One region of the Paenibacillus jepli genome, then DNA from elsewhere that is predicted to be linked to it. Evidence: a T-box and tRNA genes for the amino acid it is inferred to sense, from the RefSeq annotation. Region 1 holds a T-box; the other regions hold tRNA genes.

Region 1 (3,276 bases):
CTCCGTCTTGTGCACCGCTTGGCGCAGCACGTCCTCCAGACGGACTACATTGCCCTTTCTTGTCGATAGCCCCTCTCCCTGGAAGCTGATCCTACCGAATGGAACATGCACCAGCTCGTCTGCCCAGTCGCAGCCCATGCGTTCGATGACTTTGAACCACTGCTGGAAGTGCAGGCTTTGGGAGTAATCCGTCACATAAATAAGCTTACTGCTGTTGTAGCGATGCTTGCGGTATATCGCCGCCGTGATGTCTCTGGTCGGATACAGCGAGCTGCCGTCAGACTTGAGCATGAGCACCGGCGGCATGCTATATTCATCCAGGCGGACAACCTGAGCGCCGTCATCTTCTTCCAGCAGTCCTTGCTTCTTCAGTTGCTGGAGCACTGCGTTCAGCTTCTCGTTGTAGAAGCTTTCTCCCGTATAGGCGTCAAAGCGGATGCCAAGCAGCTCATAGATGGATTGGAAGGCTTCCAGACTGATCTCCACAAACCATTTCCAGCGATCACGAACCGCAGGCTCTCCCTTTTCCAGACGTACAAACCATGCTCTCGCTTCCTCTTCCAGCTCTGGAGCGCTTTCGGCTTCTTCATGGAAGCGGACATAGAGCCGCAGCAGCTCCTCCATCCCGCCGCTGGCAATGCGGTCTTCGTTTCCCCAATGCTCGTAAGCAGCGAGCAGCTTGCCGAACTGCGTCCCCCAGTCACCCAGATGATTGACTCCGACACATGTATAGCCTCTGAACGCGAGGATCCGGTAGAGTGACTGGCCGATCACAGTAGAGCGCAAGTGGGCGATGTGAAACGGCTTGGCGATATTGGGCGAAGAGTAATCGATAACGACCGTCTGGCCGTTACCGGCATCTGCGGAGCCATAGGCGGCTCCCATCCCCTCCATCTCTTCCAGCAGCTTAACGGCAAACCGTTCCCGATTCAAATAAATGTTGAGATACCCGGATACCGCGCGCGCCTCGACGATGAACTCATCCTTCAGGATACCTGCCAACTTATCGGCGATCTGCTGAGGCGGGCGCCGCAGCTGCTTGCTCAGTTTGAAGCAAGGCAGCGATAAGTCGCCATGTCCCGGATCTGCAGGAAGTTCAAGCATCCCCTCAATCTGCTGCGCGTCAACACCCTCCATGTGCCCAGCTAACGCAGCGGCGATATGCTCGGTCATATTGTTCATAAGCCAACCCTCCTATAGAAAATAAAAAAGCTCCCGTCTCCATAAACATAGAGACGAGAGCTATTCCTCCCGCGGTACCACTCTAAGTGACAGCCGATCACGTCTGTCCACTCCAGGGCTTGTAACGGCGCCTTGCCGGATCTGCCTACTGCGATTTCGGCAGACCATCTCACGGGTCCGTTCCATCCTGGCTTCCGTACCGATTCCCACCTGCCCCGGCTCGCTGCGACTCTCAGCCATGATGTACTATCCCGATCCATGATATTCGTGCATATGATTAGCTTATTTTATACTTCATTCTGGCAAGCGATGTCAAGTAAATTCAGGAATGTTGTTGTCACCTCCGGCGATTTAAGGTACCTTTAAAGGAGGAACGGAATCTGTCTCCGGAGGATTTGTCCGCCGGAATCATCGAGAATTGGAGCGTATGTCAGATGAGAAAATATAATTTTATGCGACCTATTCTATTGCTCGCGGTAGCTTTCTTCGTCTATAATGCCGTGTCCTCCCTATGTATCCTTGCCTTCGGGATGACGCCGGAGACGGCGGAGAATTATGCGTTCGTCGCCATGATGATCAGCGTCATCATCGCTTTTACCCGGATGCGCCGGGTCCAGCGCAACCAGGCCGGCGACAAACCGTCCTGAGCAAGAGCTTCCAGGGGCGGCTTGCAAGCGCTATTAATGGAACAGCTGCTACTCCTGGTAGCTGTTCCAATGCGCTTCGTCGGCCAGGCTCTGCACTTCCTCTGCCGTAATCAGATAATAGCCGTAGCCGTCCCGTTCATGCTTGCGCCACGCCCGTTGCTTGATGAACCTGGGACTAGCCTCTCCCCGTTCCTCGTCATAAAAGAGCAGGATGCCGTCCGACTTGCGCATCAGCAGGTCGTCGCGAGCGGATAGCTGCCATGTCCCTTGGTAAGGCTGCCGGCTCACCAGCCCGTAATAATCGACCTCCTTCACCAACTCCCTGTAGTACGTCTGTTTCTCCTCTTTCCAGTTCGCCTCCGGGTTCTCGTACGCCGCCAGAATCGAAACCTTCAAGTGAGGGTACGTGCTGCGCATCCCGATGACGACCTCGCACGCCCACAGGTCCACGCCGTATTGACCGGGCGTCAGCACCCATTCCAGCCCATCCTCGACCAGCGGGATCAGCCTCGCTTCGATGGCTTGCTTGATAAAGGAGATACCGGGATGCTTGTCGTCATAAATATTCAGTTCGTGGGCTCGGTAGCCCGTCACCAGCAGATTTTTCATCGGTTCCTTCCTTCAAGCCGGCCGCCCGCCTGGCGGACGATCATCAGTATTTCTAACAGTGTAGCGCGGGCGGCTGACATTTGCAAAAAAAATGCCCCCTAACGCGGAACTTTTGCAGTGAGCCTTGCGTCTATACCTTCGCATGGTAAATCCTGTTCTTCCATCCAATTGATCTCAAGGAGCGATGCACTAGTGAAACACCCATGGACGAGGACATGCCTGACAGTAGGATTGGCGCTATCGATCTTCGCCGGCTCGGCAGCGGCTGAGACCGCCCCCGGTTATCGCAGCTACACGGACCACTCATTGATCAAGCAGGACGGTACATATTGGACATGGGGCAGTCTGCAGCCCGTGCCAGTCCAGATCCACGGATTGGGGAATGTCGCAGCCGTTTATAACTTTGGTCGTGATCAAGACCGTAACGGATCGATGTATTATGTGAATTCCCTGATCCAGCTGGCCGACGGCACCGTACAGTATGCCGATTCCCTGAAGGCCGGGCAGCAGCCCCAGCTGACCGCCCTTCCCCATTTGGACAACCTGAAGCAGGTGCTCATCAGGCCTGATCTATTGCTGGTCGTTGATGGAAAAAATCGGCTGCATCTTATCCCCAACCGCGAGTACAGTATCACGCTTTCCGCTCTGCAGTCGAGCACTCCGCTGCCAGGAATAGAGGATGTTGACCAAGTCAGCATATACGAAGAATGGAACGGCACAAGATACGATCGAATGCTGGTCGTCCTCAAGACAGATGGTTCGGTATGGCGTGGCCTCACAACGACACAGGGTGCCGAGCTCGCCCGTATTCCCGGCATCGAGGATGCCACGAAGCTTG
Region 2 (3,276 bases), 4.1 Mb from region 1:
TCAGTGTTATAATGCTATAATAGTGTGTAAAAGGCTTGGTATCAGGCGCGAGGCAATAACCAACAATGCCAATTAATCAATCAGGATTGTAATATGTTATAGGGGGTATGGTTTTAATGACAAGGCATCCGGTGGTCGTTCGATTGAAGACAGGTCTCCATGCTAGACCGGCAGCACTTTTCGTGCAGGAAGCGAACAAGTTCTCTTCGGAAGTATTTGTGGAGAAAGACGATAAAAAAGTGAATGCCAAATCCATCATGGGGATTATGAGCTTAGCGATCAGCTCGGGTACCGAAGTTCACATTAGTGCAGAAGGTTCGGACGCAGAACAAGCTGTAACCGCTTTAGTCTCACTTGTGAGCAAGGAAGAGCTGGAGAACCAATAGGCGGCCCTGTAGAGCTGCCGTCAGGCATAGCGTGAAGGGCTCCCTTGAGGGGCTTTTTTGCAGTTTATATGAGCTGTGAGGCTCCTCTCATGCGATGTGTATGAGGCGGGGGCTGATGCAGGAGGCATGCTCCAAACTGCCGCATGAGCGGGGGGATGAGGCATGCCTCTTTGGGCGTGAAACGAAAATTTGGCTTGGAAGGCCAGCGACCGATGGGGGTCAGACGGGTCGGCGGCATGGGAGGCTGGCGCGATGTGTCTACATGCTATGGGGGCCGCGAGAGCATGGTGGCGTGATAGGCGGGGAACGACAGAAGACCGCACCCCGGCGGGGTGCGGTCTTCTCCGAGCGCTTGGACAGACAGCGTCTCGATCAGCGCTGCTGAAGTTCCTGGCGAAGGATGCCTCGTTGATCCAGCGCATGCTCGATCAGACGGATGAAGTCGTCGGACAGACGCATGGCCTTGGCTTCACGGTAAACTTCCAGCAGATGCTTGTCATTCAGCGGCTTCAGGAGCATGGTCTTGTCCTTGAATCCGGCTGAAGTCAGGCTTTCTGAACGATCCGATCTGCGGCGCATCGAAGCCTCAGCTGGTGCAGCTGCAGCTTGCGACGCATACGGGTGACTGGACTTTATAAAGTTGCGCATCGTAAGAAAGGGGTTCGACATTCTCATGAAAATGCACTCCATTAATTGGTTTCAAAAACAAGCCTAGAGTTGTATGATTATGGGAGGTTTGCTTGTTAAACATCTTACCATGAAATGGATAGTGCGTCTTCCGCAATTCAGAGGATTGAATTTTTCTTGACATATCGAGAGGAGTGTGGTATGTGAATTCGAGGAGACACCAGCCCCGCATCGGGTACGGGGCTGGCGGAAACTTGCTGACTTAGCGGCAGCTTAGATTTTCTCGATGACTTTATCGACGAGACCGTACTTCTGAGCTTCTTCGGCGCTCATGAAGTAGTCGCGGTCGGTGTCCTTCTCGATCCGCTCCAGCGGCTGACCGGTACGTTCGGCAAGGATGTGGTTAAGCTTGTCGCGCATCTTCAGGATGCGCTTGGCGCGAATCTCGATATCGCTGGCTTGGCCTTCGGCTCCGCCGAGCGGCTGATGGATCATCACTTCGCTGTTCGGGAGCGCATAACGTTTGCCTTTGGCGCCGGCAGCAAGCAGGAAGGCGCCCATGGAAGCGGCCATACCTACACAGATCGTGGATACGTCCGGCTTGATGTATTGCATCGTATCAAAGATAGCCATCCCCGCTGTGATCGATCCACCCGGAGAGTTGATGTACAAGCTGATATCCTTCTCCGGATCGTCGGCGGCCAGGAACAGCATCTGGGCGATGATGGAGTTGGCGACGACATCATTTACACCGCTGCCGAGGAAGATGATGCGATCCTTCAACAGGCGGGAATAGATATCATAGGCGCGTTCCCCGCGATTGCTCTGCTCAATAACCATAGGTACGAAATTCATTTCCAATCGAGCTCCCTCCAAACGTATAGTGGTCAAAATGACTTGATAGTCTTATCATAATTCATCCTTAAACAAAAGTCAAAGATAGTCAAACACCGGATAAAAAAAAGCGACCTTGCGGTCTTAGTCATTAGTATGGCTAGTAAGTAAATGGCGCGCCCGCGAGGAATCGAACCTCGATCTCAGGCTCCGGAGGCCTACGTCATATCCATTGGACCACGGGCGCATAGCAGCAAATCTGCCCTCCACGGATGGAGGATAGCGAGATTTATTATATGGGATATCAGAGTAAAAAGCAAGGGCATCGCTGAAATAAGATTATTCAGACAAGTCGGCGCTGGTACATTATGCCGGGACGGCGACTGATGAATAATAGGGAGGATCAGACTGTTGAAAAATAAAGCCTCAAGGTAACGGATCGTTCTTCCGATCGCTGTTGTTCCCAGATTTCTTGAATTTTGGACCCCTTTTAAGGGGGGAAATCCGGGAACAAAGGCGAACGCTACGCTTCTCCAGAATCGATTCCGTACCCATCGGCGCTTTTTCAACAGTCTGGAGGATGCGATTAGCTTCATTATACAATCCGGCTACGTTGAACGGACACAGCAGCGTCTAATTCAAACAAAGCTTTGAATATGCGGGAGGTGCGGACAGGCGATCCGCTATTTGTCAGATGAACAGGCCAAATGGGCGTCAACAAGCCAGTTAACGGATCGTCTGTCCGCATGAGTGCCGTAAAAGTAGTTAAAGGCTTGAATATGGTCTACTGTGTCCGCAAGCAGGTCAAGCAGGAGTCATCGCCAGTCAGTGGGGCATGGTAGACGGAGTGTCAGTAAAGCAGCCCGCATCAAAGGCAACAATAAGAATCTGTTAATATTGGGCGGGCAAGTGTGGAAGCCTGATAACATCATGATGTCAAGTCTTGCAAGCGGCGGGAATATTCGATACAATAAAGGTGGGACTAAAAACGATATACCGGGACAAAAAACGTCCAACCGGAGGCGCCGGCCAGGAGAATACCGGCGCAGCCAGAACCGGAGCCACAGGAGTGAATGCAAGATGCGCAGAATCATCGAATTGCAGCAGCAGCTTCTGCCGGACATGTTGGATATCTTCCGCAAACGATACTCCATCCTCCAGCAGGTGAAGCAATCCCATACGATCGGCCGCCGGGCATTGGCGGGCTCGCTCCAGATGAGCGAGCGGACGATGCGGGCCGAGATCGATGAGCTGAAGGCGCTCGGACTGCTCGATGTGCAGTCCTCGGGCGTGAGGATCAGCGAGTCGGGGCGCCGCCTGGTGGAGGAGATCGAGCCGATCGTCAGCGAGCTGTTCGGGCTCTCGGAGGCGGAGGAGCGGATCCGCCAGTACTTCGGCTTGCGGCAGGTGACGATCGTCCCGGGCGACT
Region 3 (3,276 bases), 3.7 Mb from region 1:
AGTTCTTCCGCCGACTGCGCGGCAGACCGATCTGATCGTCATTCGCGAGCGGCGGCACTATCCTCCATCTCCGATCGCTGCAGCAGCTGCAGGACGACGATCAAACGGTCCGCTTCTTCACTGATGGCTATAACATCGGGATCTGTCAGGCTTCCTCTCTCCTCGGCCAGTTCATGCAGTTGGAGGCGAAGCCGTTGAAGCTGATCAAGAAGTTTGGATTTATCGGATACTCGCCCCAAGAAGCTCGCCCCTATCCTAGACATTACTAGCTGTATGTATAGTATACGCGCTCTAGGATAAGGAATTTGTAAAAACCTGTCGACAACCCGAAGGCTTTTTTACGTAATAATCGACATCATTCTACAAAAATCTACATGCTTCACGGGGTCAATCTGCGTCGCCTTTGTGTATGTGCATACCCGCTCCTTTGGTTGCTCCCGGACTCTCCTGTCCTCCTGTGAGGACAGGCTCGACTTCCGCTACGTCTGCAACCCGGTGCTTCTCTTCATAGTACGTCTCGATCTGTCGTCTCAAAATGAAGCTTCTGAGCCGACCAGCATGATCTTGGGGCAGCCCGGTAAAGGAGGCGCCATAATAGAAGCCGTCTGCCGACCGGTCGGAACGGATGATCTCCAATCCACAAGGCAGATCAAACCCGAGATCCAGTCTGACCTCGAGCAGCCAGGTCCTGCTGATCCCCAGGTCAACGGTCAATTTCAGCCCCAGGCCGCCCATGCTCATGTTGTCGATGACGAAATCGACCGGTGACGGCATCGCCCACTCCTGCCGGCTGGAAGGATTCTTCATCGCATGCAGCGTCCCCGAGCAATCAACCTCTACCCGCGGGTACTCCCGCTTGTCATTGAAGCGCCGTCTGTTCTCCGGGGGATTGATGACCATGAGAGCCCCCCTGTGCTTGGCGATGACTGACGATTCAAAGACGAACATCCCGCTTCGGGAATAAATGATCAGCTTCACCTGCTCGCCCAGTACGAAGGTATCATATTGGGGCAACTCGACTTCAATGATCTCTCCCAGCACATAAGTGATTATACCGGTTGCAACGAAGTTTCGCTTCTCCACTGCTACCTTGGCGTCTACCAGGACGCCTACATCATTACCCTCCTTGCTGCCGTAGAGGGAAAGCTTCTGGATATTCCTCGTATGTTGATTCATCAGCGACTCAGCACCTTCCCCACATTAGACTCTCTATGGACAAGTATACCAGTTTTCTGCACATCCTACCATTTACCTAATTATAATTATAGGACTTGGGGCGTAATCACCATGCTATGGACTCAATCTGCAGACAGGTCTGTTCGCCCACGGTTCAGATGGCAGCTCCCTATAGATTGTGATATAATAATTATTGCTGTGGCCCCGTAGCTCAGCGGATAGAGCACACGTTTCCTAAACGTGGTGTCGGATGTTCGATTCATCTCGGGGCCGCCACCCGAATCCTATAACCAATGACAGCTGCCCTTCTGCGAGGCCACTGAAGAACTATCATATTTAAGTCTCAAATGAATTTACTAAACAAAAAAGGGGCACTGGACTCGCAACAAAAGCGAGTCCAGTGCCCTTTTTCGGGGTCTTTTCAGCTTCCTAATGTAAAGATTCGTTTCAGATTCACCACGAATATAGCCATGGCTCCTTGCATATGCATGCCGGATAGACCCGAGGATGTGGCCACATCATACCCGTGCCTGTGCTTGAGCTCGCTGTTCTTCGCTTCAATTTTGTAGCGCTCTTTGGCTTTTTCTTTGAAAGCCTCACTTTCCTGAAATGCCATTTGTTCGGCGTGCGCCCCGGATTTAATGGTGACGGAGTACGTTTTGCTTTTGGCGCCCTCCTTGTAACAACCCGCTTTCAAGGGACACCTCTTGCATTGTTCTACATCGAAGTAGTAGGTGTCGGTTTGGTTCTTGCCCGTGTCCTTCTTGCCTTGACGCGCTTTGCGAATTGCCATGTGTCCTGCCTTGCACACATACATGCCCGCATCTTTATTAAACTCAAACTCGTCTTCTTTCTTGCGTCCCCCTTGCGTAATCTGCGGGTTTAACCGGGAGACCAGTTCCATATGATTCTTCTTGGTATAGATCAGGTTGTCTTTCTCCGAATACGCCGTGTCGCCAATCACGGTCTTTACGGTTACACCAGCCGCGATGCTTTTTTCAATGAGTGGCTGCAGTTGTTTCCCATCACTCTTCTCTCCCGTCGTTATGGTCGCGGCGGTAATGATCCGTTCCTCGCTCATGGCGTAATGGGTTTTGAATCCAAAGAACGACGAGTCGGCACTCTTATGACCGATTCGCGCATCCGGATTGCTCGAGAGACGAAGCTGCTCTACGTCATCATCAACGCACTCTTTTAGCACGTTCAGAGGCTCCGTAATCTTAGGCGTATGAGCGATGGGCAGCTTGGTCTCTGTCACTGCAATGAGTTGCTGGCAGTACGCAATTTCAGCCTCCAAGGTATCTACGGTATTCTTCGCTGGGAGTTTTGCTTTGAGTGACTCGTCGATGGCATAGATCGCTTTGCGCAATTTGCGGGAGCGATCTTGCAGGGTCTCTCGCGGGGATTTGTGGTTGTACCGCGCCTTCGTATGCGTCGCATCGACGATGATGGACGTGCTCTTCAGAACGCCCTTTTGAATCGCAAGTTCAACCGATTTTCCGATCAGCATGTCAAGCAGATTGAGATCTTTCAGCCGCAATTTGCGAAACTTGGTCAGCGAGCTCGGGTCGATGACCGGCTCCTCCGGTGCCATCTGCAGGAAGTACTTAAAGGACATGTCGTAGCGTGAGCGCTCGACAATGTCCACGTCGGATAGGTCAAAAATCGCTTTTAAGAGCAGATATTTAAACATCCGCACGGGGTCAATGGCATGACGTCCATTGTCCAGACAGTAGTTCGCTCGTAGCTCTTCGTACACAAACGAAAAATCCACCTGTTCGTTCAACTGGCGGAGCATGTTGTCTTTCGGAACGATCAGGTCATACAAGGACGTGTACGGGCTGAATGAAAACGAAGGTTGGTTCTGGAACAATGGGCTTCCATCCTTTCGAGGTCTCGATTAGAAATGTATTTTTTGCAAGGGCAGCCACCGGCACAGGAGCGGAGGGAAGAGGGAGGCTGGAGAAGCGGAGCGCTCGCCTTTGTCCCCGGATTTCATCCGCTGAAGCGGTATGAACAAGAAATCTGGGGACAACAGCGATCGGAAGCCCCCTCTTCCCGCAGCGACCACGCCTTCGTTGGCGGATACACCATCTTTTT

Evidence for each region. The T-box of region 1 lies ahead of argS (arginine--tRNA ligase). A T-box ahead of a tRNA ligase gene usually reads a tRNA of that ligase, here a tRNA-Arg.
Region 2: it has a tRNA-Arg gene. The T-box ahead of argS (arginine--tRNA ligase) is inferred to sense a tRNA for this amino acid. The anticodon was not compared.
Region 3: it has a tRNA-Arg gene. The T-box ahead of argS (arginine--tRNA ligase) is inferred to sense a tRNA for this amino acid. The anticodon was not compared.

What each region holds. Positions count from the first base shown of each region.
Region 1 is NZ_JBDFMD010000001.1:6,982,742-6,986,017, reverse strand. It holds gene argS (arginine--tRNA ligase) at 1-1,182, opposite strand, end outside; T-box leader at 1,229-1,450, opposite strand; gene ABC336_RS29960 (hypothetical protein) at 1,617-1,829, shown strand; gene ABC336_RS29955 (SLOG family protein) at 1,878-2,438, opposite strand; gene ABC336_RS29950 (stalk domain-containing protein) at 2,631-3,276, shown strand, end outside.
Region 2 is NZ_JBDFMD010000001.1:2,864,341-2,867,616, reverse strand. It holds gene ABC336_RS12720 (HPr family phosphocarrier protein) at 117-386, shown strand; gene ABC336_RS12715 (hypothetical protein) at 557-682, shown strand; gene sda (sporulation histidine kinase inhibitor Sda) at 759-1,061, opposite strand; gene clpP (ATP-dependent Clp endopeptidase proteolytic subunit ClpP) at 1,287-1,868, opposite strand; tRNA gene ABC336_RS12700 (tRNA-Arg) at 2,020-2,094, opposite strand; gene ABC336_RS12695 (sugar-binding transcriptional regulator) at 2,928-3,276, shown strand, end outside.
Region 3 is NZ_JBDFMD010000001.1:3,270,685-3,273,960, forward strand. It holds gene tadA (tRNA adenosine(34) deaminase TadA) at 1-35, shown strand, start outside; gene ABC336_RS14370 (Spo0E family sporulation regulatory protein-aspartic acid phosphatase) at 39-239, opposite strand; gene ABC336_RS14375 (PilZ domain-containing protein) at 388-1,176, opposite strand; tRNA gene ABC336_RS14380 (tRNA-Arg) at 1,377-1,452, shown strand; gene ABC336_RS14385 (IS1182 family transposase) at 1,598-3,049, opposite strand.